Regions from separate parts of the Bacillus sp. BC05(2025) genome, predicted to be linked through region 3. Evidence: riboswitches for the same ligand, from Rfam matches in the RefSeq annotation. Region 3 holds a riboswitch; each other region holds the start of a gene.

Region 1 (3,262 bases), on a different contig from region 3:
TTTCTAAAGCAACAAAAGCAATGATAATAGATAAAAATACAGTATTTGTATTGTAAATGATTAAACAACAGATTAAACCTAAAAAGGCTAAGTATTCAATTAAGAGAGGTATATTGATATTGCGTGGCATACAATTTACCTAACTAAATATGGCAGTGGGTTTACTGCATTTGTTTTTTCAAAATTCCATTCTCCATTGTGTAATTCAAAATGAAGATGTTGCCCGTATGAATGACCTGTGTTTCCCATATGACCTACTAATTGTCCAGCTTGTACTTGATCACCAGCTTGTACAGTGCGATCTTTCATGTGAGCATAGACTGTTGTATATAATTTCCCATTTATTTGATGGGCGATGAACACAACATTGCCATAGCTAGCTGAATAATATGATTTCACAACTTTACCTGCCGCCGCCGCTTGGATAGAGACATTACCTGGAGCTGCGATATCTATACCATAATGCATTTGTTCCCAGCGCATATCAAAGGTTGAGCTAATTTTTCCTTGTGTAGGGAATTTGAAAACTGCTGGAATGGAAGTAGGTTGAGCTGTTTGAGCTTGTGATTGCGTTTGGTTTTGCACCACATAATGTTTTGCGACATATCCGTATCCTGTGCCAAAACGAATTTTATACCAAGTTCCTACAGTTTCCACTACTTGTAATTGTGTACCATTTTGTAATGAACCAAGTAGTGCACTACTTGTACTAGCGTTGCTACGTACATTAAGTTTAGGTGTTGCAACTGTGTATTTCGTATTATTTTGAACTGTGATGCCTTTCACTAAAGCCTGTGAACCATTAGAAACGAATGCTTTTTGTACATAACCTGTTTTGCCATTATGTAAAATTTTATACCACTCGCCTTGTTCTTCTTCAATGGTAACGAATTTCCCATTTGGTAATACATCTAAAATTGAAGATTCTAAATTAGGTTCAGAACGAACGTTTAATGCATTGGCATTAACGATATATTGATTATTAGATTGAAGTTTGTTTTTTAGTAGAATAGAATCTTTTTGTACGTAACCTACTTTATTATTAACAGATACTTTATACCAACCATTAGTTGTTCCAAGTATGTTCACTTTCGTATTAAAGCGAATTGTATCAATTGATGAGCTATTTGCGTTATCTTTTGTATGTAAGGCTACTTGATCAACTTTTACATATCCAGTTTTCCCATTAGATAATTGTTCAGCGTTGGCTGTTTGTACATTTGTTTCTCCCATAGAAGGAAGTAAAGAAGCAATTGCGACAGTAGTTGCTGTTAAAGCAGTAGCTTTCATATTCATATAATAGAGACCTCCTCTAGTTGTATAGTTGTAATTTTATTATAGTATAAAGATATAATATAGTGGGTTTATTCACATAAATGTAATATGAAATCAATATAAAAATAAATTTTTTGAGGATAATGATTCCTTTTTATCCAATTCATTAGGATAATAATTTCTAAGATAGAATATAAGTATTATATGGCTTCGTTATTTTGTTGACAATTGAGAAAATTAAAACAGTTGATGATGTCTTATTACGGTGTTATACTGACAGTGATAATTTTATAGTTTGCTAGGAGAGCTGGTGTTGCCAGCTGAGAGTAAGACCTTAAGTCTTTGATCCTTTTTATTACCTGATCTAGATTATGCTAGCGTAGGGAAGCACTTCGGACACTAATAATAAGTCCCCGTTTCTTTGCGTATAGAAACGGGGCTTTTTTGTTTAAAAATTTCATATTTAAACCACTAGGGGTGCTTGTTGTGCTGAGAGAGGAATAATCCTTAACCCTTATCACACCTGATCTAGGTAATACTAGCGAAGGGAAGTGGAACAACGAATAAATTATAATTTTATTTGTTGTAACCACTTCTTATTTAGAAGTGGTTTTTTATTTATATACATATACCGGAAGGGGATAGGGAAATGAAATTTTGCGATAGATTATTAGAAACTGTACAACCAGTTTGGGAGATGAGTCATAATCATCCATTTGTTGTAGGTATGGGGGATGGCACGTTAGAAAAAGATAAGTTTCAGTATTACATTATTCAAGATTATTTATATTTGTTAGATTATGCAAAGCTATATGCCATCGGTGTTGTAAAGGCAACGAATCCACAAGTAATGGGGAAATTTGCTGAACAAATTGATGGGATATTAAATGGAGAAATGACAATTCATAAACAATATGCAAAAAGACTTGGGATTTCTATAGAGGAGATAGAGTCTGCAAAACCATCTGCTAAAAATTTAGCTTATACAAATTACATGATGTCTGTATCTCAAAATGGCACACTTGCGGAATTAATAGCAGCACTTCTGCCATGTATGTGGAGCTACTGGGAAATTGGAAAGCGTTTAAATGATATTCCTGGAGCAAGAGATCATGAGTTTTTTGGTGAGTGGATTCAAGGCTATAGTTCTGAAGAATATGGCAACCTTTGTGTTTGGTTAATCGATTTATTAAATGAAATGGCAGTTGGAAAGTCTGAAAAAGAGCTAGATCGATTAGAGGAGATTTTCCTATATTCCAGTCGATTTGAATATTTATTCTGGGATATGTCCTACCGTAAGGAGATGTGGGGATTTGAGGAGCAAGAACATACTACAGTTTCATAATGTTTCTTTTCATTATGATGAGAAACCAATCATCAAGGAATTAAATGCTTCTATACAAGATAAAGAGTTTGTAAGTATTATCGGACCGAGTGGATGCGGGAAAAGTACTTTATTTCGCCTTATTACAGGTTTAGAAGAAGCAAGTACGGGACAGATAGAGCTGACAGAAACAAAGAGCCATCCTGTAGGGTATATGCCCCAAAAAGATATGCTCCTGCCGTGGAGAACGATTATTGAGAATGCTGCCCTGCCGTTAGAGTGCCAAGGTGTACAGAAGAAAGAAGCACAAATAAAAGCGAAGGAACTGCTACATAAATTTGGCTTACAAGGGTACGAGACAAAATATCCGAAAGATTTATCTGGTGGTATGAGACAACGTGTATCCTTTATTCGAACTTTATTAACAGGCGGGGAGATATTGCTGTTAGATGAACCGTTTAGCTCGTTGGATGCTTTAACGAAGGCATCTTTGCAAGAATGGTTGTTTGAACAATGGAAAGAGTGGGAAAAAACAATTTTGTTTATCACTCATGATGTGGAAGAAGCATTGTTTCTTTCTAATCGAATTTTAGTAGTTGAGCAGCGACCGATAACTACTTTAACCGAGAGGATTGTACCGCTTGATTGTAATCGAACAAGAAA
Region 2 (3,262 bases), on a different contig from region 3:
CGGTAAACCTAAATGTTCTTTCGGCGTTACATAGCAAAGCATTGCCGTTCCAAACCAGCCAATCATCGCAGCTCCAATTGCGGATGTAATATGGTCATAACCTGGTGCAATATCTGTCGTTAATGGCCCAAGTGTGTAAAACGGCGCACCCTGACAAATATCAAGTTCTTTCTCCATATTCTCTTTAATTAAGTGCATCGGTACATGCCCAGGTCCTTCAATCATCACTTGCACATCATGCTTCCAAGCAATCTTCGTTAATTCACCAAGTGTTTCAAGTTCAGAGAATTGCGCTTCGTCATTTGCATCTGCAATCGAACCTGGACGTAATCCATCTCCAAGAGAGAACGAAACGTCGTACTGCTTCATAATTTCACAAATTTCTTCAAAATGAGTATACAAGAAGTTTTCTTTATGATGGAATAAACACCACTGTGCCATAATCGAACCACCGCGTGAAACGATACCCGTCGTACGCTTTGCAGTAATCGGAATGTAGCGAAGTAATACGCCCGCGTGAATTGTAAAGTAATCAACGCCTTGCTCCGCTTGCTCAATTAACGTATCACGATACACTTCCCACGTTAAATCTTCTGCAATTCCATTTACTTTCTCCAGCGCTTGATAGATTGGTACAGTTCCAACTGGTACAGGCGCGTTACGAATAATCCACTCACGTGTCGTATGAATATTTTTACCTGTAGATAAATCCATAATCGTATCTGCACCCCAGCGCGTTGCCCACGTCATCTTCTCTACTTCTTCTGCGATAGAAGAGGATACAGCAGAGTTTCCGATATTTGCATTGACCTTCACATGGAAGTTACGTCCAATAATCATCGGTTCTGCTTCCGGATGGTTAATATTTGCTGGTAAAATAGCTCGACCTTCCGCGATTTCCTTACGAACAAACTCAGGCTCTACTCCTTCACGGATCGCAACATATTCCATCTCAGACGTAATAATGCCATTACGTGCATAGTGCATTTGCGTAACATTTGCACCTTGCTTCGCTCTAAGCGGTTTGCGACCCATTTGCGGGAAAACAGGTGTATGTTTTGAAGCTACCTTCACACCGTCATCCTCTGGTTTCACTTCGCGCCCTTCGTATGCTTCTACATCCCCGCGCTCTAGAATCCAAGAGTGGCGCGGCGCCTGCAACCCCTTTTCCAGCTCCACTTTATACGCAGGATCTGTATAAGGACCGCTCGTATCATATACACGAATTGGCGGATTCGGAATGCCGTTCGTTTCACTTTGTTCAATCTCACGCATCGGCACTTTCATACCCGCGCGTGGCCCATCCACATATACTTTCTTACTTCCCGGTAAACTCGATTTCAATTCAATTTGCTCAGATGAAACAGATTGTTTCATAACCTTTGTTGCCCCCCTGTACGTGACAAGGACGAGATATGGCCAGCGTATGCCAAAATAAAAAGAGCCAGGTCCATAAAAAAATAAGGACCTGGCTCATAAAGACATCATTATGTAAAGCCGTTAACTTCCCTACGCTGGTACGAGCCAGATCAGGTCCAAAGGGTTAAGAAGTTCACGCGCTTCTCTCTCAGCCTACGCATACGTTAGGCACCCCTAGTTTATCACTGATTTAATTTTCAATACTTTCTCATCATACACGATAATCTGAAAAATGCAAAGTTTATTTCTTTTGTTACTTATGGAATCATCCACGTTAAATAATATGCCTGTACATACGTCATAATACCAACAATAATTACGAAGAATAAACTATGCTTCACTGTAAAGCGGAATAAATCTGATTCTTTTCCAGCAAGTCCAACTGCTGCACAAGCAATTGCAATCGATTGCGGAGAAATCATTTTTCCTGTTACACCGCCCGTTGTATTTGCTGCAACAAGAAGTACTTCAGATACACCGACTTGCTGCGCTGTAATCGCTTGTAAATTCGAGAACAGTGCATTTGCTGACGTATCAGACCCTGTTAAGAATACCCCAATCCAACCTAAGAATGGTGAGAAGAACGGGAATAGTGCTCCAGTTCCTGCAAGCGCTAACGCTAATGTAGAAGATAAACCAGAATAGTTTGCAATAAATGCAAATCCTAATACGAATCCGATAGATAGAATTGGCATTTTAAGCTCATTTAACGTTTCTTTAAATGTCGCTACTGCATCTTTTGCACTCATTTTCAAAATAAAGATAGAAATGATACAAGCAATTAAGATTGCTGTTCCTGTTGCTGATAGTACATCAAACTTCAAAATCGCCTCGTAAGGCGTTGGTTTATTTACAATTGGCTCTGCTTTCATTACTAAATTGTGTAAGCCTGGAATTTCAAACTTAAACACGAGGCTTTCCAATGCGCCGCCTGGAGCAAATAACGCTTTAAAGAAGCTTTGACTCCAAATGACTACCATCACAGTTAAAATAATAAATGGAGACCATGCTTTTACAACTTTTCCTACTGTTAGTTTCGGCATAGATGTTGCCGTCGTTGTCGCAGCTACTTCACTATTTGCTTGTTTAGACTGATAAATTTCTTTCGGCTGCCAAACTTTTAAGAATAGCGATAAACTCACTAAACTTACTAGTGCTGACGTAATATCCGGAAGTTCTGGTCCTAAGAATGTCGCTGTAATGAACTGCGTAATTGCAAATGAACTACCCGCTACAAATAGAGCAGGCCATGTTTGTCTTACCCCTTTAAATCCATCCATTAAAAATACGATGAAGAACGGAACAAATAATGATAAGAACGGTAATTGATGTCCAGCCATTTGTCCAATTTTATGTGGATCAATACCAGTTACTTGTCCAGCAACTGTAATCGGAATTCCCATCGCTCCGAACGCTACCGGTGCCGTATTTGCGATTAAGCAAAGACCCGCTGCATATAAAGGATTTAATCCAAGACCTGCAAGAAGCGCTGCCGTAATCGCTACTGGTGCACCAAATCCTGCTGCTCCTTCTAAAAATGCTCCGAATGAAAAACCGATTAAAATAACAAGTAAACGATGGTCATTCGTAATGGATAATACGGATGCACGAATGACATCAAATTGACCTGTTTTCACAGATATTTTATATAAAAATACCGACATAATGATAATCCAAGCAATTGGCCATAGTCCGTATAAAAAACCATATCCGGTCGCTGCCATCGCCATTGTGAACGGCATCTTATAAGCGAATAATGCCACTAAAATTGTAAGTACAACTGTAATAAAACCTGCCACATACCCCTTCATGCGGAAAACTGCTAACGCTAAGAAAAAAAAGA
Region 3 (3,262 bases):
GTTCTCTAAAATGAGCTAAACCTTTCGTTCCTTGCACAGCTTTCGTATCTTTTTTCGTATTCGTTGGGAAAATAGGGCCGACACCTAAATAATCAGCTCCGTTTTCAATCGCCCAGCGTGCTTCTTCAATTGTATGTGTAGATACACCAACAATTTTATCCCCCATTTTTTCACGAACAGAAGTAATCCCTTCATCATCTTGTCCAACATGTACGCCATCTGCATCTAACTCAAGAGCTAGCTCCACATCATCATTTACGATAAACGGTACACCGTACTCCTTACAAATTGCTTGTAGTTCTTTTGCGAAACAAATGTGTTTCTCTCCCGTTAAAGCGCCTGCGCCCTTTTCACGAAATTGAAAAATTGTTATACCGCCTTCAAGTGCATCTCTCAATACTTGCAGTGGATCCTTCGTACAATTGTTACTTCCCATAATAAAATATACTGATAACAACCTAGACATTTCTGCCTTTGAAATACGCGACATTTATTTTCCCTCCTTATTATATAACCTCAATCTTCCCATACTTCTCTATATCACCTGAAGTAGTATTCGCTAACTGATTTAAAAATTCAATTTGGAAACTACCAGGTCCTTTTTCCACCGTCTTGGCAGCTGCCAGTTCCGCAGCTACACCATAAAATGTTAATGCTGCTACTGCCGCCTTTACATAATCCTTTTCTACCGCTACAAATGCTCCTATTACAGAAGTTAGTAAACAACCAGTTCCCGTAACTTTCGTTAAAATAGGGTGACCATTTTGAATAAGGATTGTTCGCTCTCCATCTGTAACAACATCTTCTTTTCCAGTAATTACCGCAACTGTATTTAGTTCATCTGCTGCCTGTTTTGCAATACTTACGACATTGCCATTCCCAGCACCAGCGTCTACTCCTTTAATTTCCCATCTCTCATTAATAACGTTCGCTATTTCAGCTGCATTTCCGCGAATAATTGCTAACTCGATTTCAGCCGGAATATGTCTCGCAACTTCTGTTCGATACGATGTTGCTCCTGCACCAACTGGATCAAACAGTACTGGTACATTGTTCACATTTGCTGATTTACCAGCAAGTAACATCGCTTCTACCTCGTCAGGACGAAGTGTACCCATGTTCAAAACAAGCGCCCCAGCAATGCTAGCCATTTCTGCTACTTCTTCTTTTGCATATGCCATTACAGGCGATGCTCCTAACGCTAACAAACCGTTAGCTGTAAAATTTGTGACAACAACATTTGTAATATTATGAACGAGCGGATTAGACTCTCTCACCAAATCCACTACTTTACTAATTTCTTTCATATTCATCCTTCTCATCTCCTAACTATAGTGATGGGAGATACACAAAAAGACACTTTGCGCGTACGCAAAGTGCCTGAACATGTGTTTTTACACTCTCCCTACGCTGGCATTATCCAACAGGTTCAAATGGTCAATGACGGATTAGTCATACTCTCAGTTTGCATCCACAAACTCCCATGTGTTTAGTATTCTTCTACTTCAAAGTCTACTCTTATTCTAGTAAAATAACAAGTTCTTTACTTTTCTATTCAATATAGAAGCAACAAATAAAACAATACGCATAATAACTATCTATTTCTCACAGTCTCATCATGGTGCATATTATGTTCTGTCACCATCATTCACTTTCAAACAGATGTTATCCCATTAAAAAACGTTCAAATCTGGAGCGAAACTGAATCTCAAGAAGATGTATGCTATAGTTAACGTATGGAAATTTGAAAGGATGTTTTAAATATGTCAAAAAGCGTTGTAATCGCTGAAAAGCCTTCCGTTGCACGTGATATTGCTCGCGTACTGAAGTGCGATAAAAAAGGAAATGGTTACCTTGAAGGTAGTAAATATATTGTAACTTGGGCTTTAGGTCATCTTGTTACATTAGCAGATCCAGAAAGCTATGATGTGAAATATAAAAAGTGGAATTTAGAAGATTTACCTATGCTACCTGAGCGTTTGAAATTAACGGTTATTAAACAAACTGGGAAACAATTTAATGCTGTAAAAAGTCAGCTACTTAGAAAAGATGTAAATGAAATTATTGTAGCAACAGACGCTGGGCGTGAAGGAGAATTAGTCGCTCGTTGGATTATTGATAAGGTTCGAATTAACAAACCAATTAAACGTCTATGGATTTCATCCGTTACTGATAAAGCAATTAAAGATGGTTTTGCAAATTTAAAACCAGGTAAAGCATATGACAATTTATACGCTTCAGCAGTTGCACGTTCAGAAGCTGACTGGTATATCGGTCTTAACGCGACTCGCGCTTTAACGACTCGCTTTAATGCCCAGCTGAATTGCGGCCGTGTGCAAACACCTACTGTCGCTATGATCGCTAATCGTGAAGATGAAATAAAGAACTTCAAAGCTCAAACTTACTACGGTATCGAAGCGCAAACAACTGATAAGTTAAAATTAACTTGGCAAGATGCAAACGGCAATAGCCGTAGTTTTAATAAAGAAAAAATTGATGATATTGTAAAAGTTTTAGATAAGCATAATGCTACTGTTGTGGAAATTGATAAAAAACAGAAGAAGTCATTCTCTCCTGGTCTTTACGATTTAACTGAATTACAACGTGATGCAAATAAAAAGTTCGGTTACTCTGCGAAAGAAACATTAAACATTATGCAGAAATTGTATGAGCAACATAAAGTGCTAACATACCCTCGTACAGATTCACGCTATATTTCATCTGATATTGTTGGAACACTTCCAGAACGTCTAAAGGCGTGCGGAGTTGGAGAGTACCGTCCTTTAGCACATAAAGTATTACAAAAGCCTATCAAGGCTAATAAATCATTTGTTGATGATAGTAAAGTAAGCGATCATCACGCAATTATTCCGACAGAAGGATACGTTAATTTCTCTGCCTTCACAGATAAAGAACGTAAAATTTATGATTTAGTTGTCAAACGTTTCTTAGCCGTTTTATTCCCAGCATTCGAATACGAACAACTAACGTTACGCACAAAAGTTGGCAATGAAACGTTCATTGCACGCGGAAAAACAATTTTACATGCCGGCTGGAAGGAAGTATACGAAAATCGCTTTGAAGATGATGATGTAACAGATGACGTAAAAGAGCAACTTCTACCTCGCATTGAAAAAGGCGACACATTAACTGTAAAGTTAATTATGCAAACATCAGGCCAAACGAAAGCACCTGCACGTTTTAACGAGGCAACTTTACTTTCAGCAATGGAAAATCCTACAAAATATATGGATACGCAAAA

What was found. A riboswitch is a leader RNA that binds a small molecule or an ion and turns the genes downstream of it on or off. The one in region 3 is predicted to bind thiamine pyrophosphate.
Region 1: linked by a shared signal. The riboswitch ahead of tenA (thiaminase II) and the one ahead of thiM (hydroxyethylthiazole kinase) in region 3 are both predicted to bind thiamine pyrophosphate.
Region 2: linked by a shared signal. The riboswitch ahead of thiC (phosphomethylpyrimidine synthase ThiC) and the one ahead of thiM (hydroxyethylthiazole kinase) in region 3 are both predicted to bind thiamine pyrophosphate.

What each region holds. Positions count from the first base shown of each region.
Region 1 covers NZ_JBWYRA010000002.1:906,711-909,972, reverse strand. The annotation lists gene ACZ76X_RS10585 (hypothetical protein) at 1-130, opposite strand, end outside; gene ACZ76X_RS10580 (SH3 domain-containing protein) at 136-1,296, opposite strand; TPP riboswitch at 1,566-1,678, shown strand; TPP riboswitch at 1,739-1,842, shown strand; gene tenA (thiaminase II) at 1,925-2,620, shown strand; gene ACZ76X_RS10570 (ABC transporter ATP-binding protein) at 2,589-3,262, shown strand, end outside.
Region 2 covers NZ_JBWYRA010000013.1:75,209-78,470, reverse strand. The annotation lists gene thiC (phosphomethylpyrimidine synthase ThiC) at 1-1,377, opposite strand, end outside; TPP riboswitch at 1,490-1,605, opposite strand; gene lldP (L-lactate permease) at 1,677-3,262, opposite strand, start outside.
Region 3 covers NZ_JBWYRA010000009.1:100,902-104,163, forward strand. The annotation lists gene thiE (thiamine phosphate synthase) at 1-490, opposite strand, end outside; gene thiM (hydroxyethylthiazole kinase) at 507-1,313, opposite strand; TPP riboswitch at 1,386-1,495, opposite strand; gene topB (DNA topoisomerase III) at 1,764-3,262, shown strand, end outside.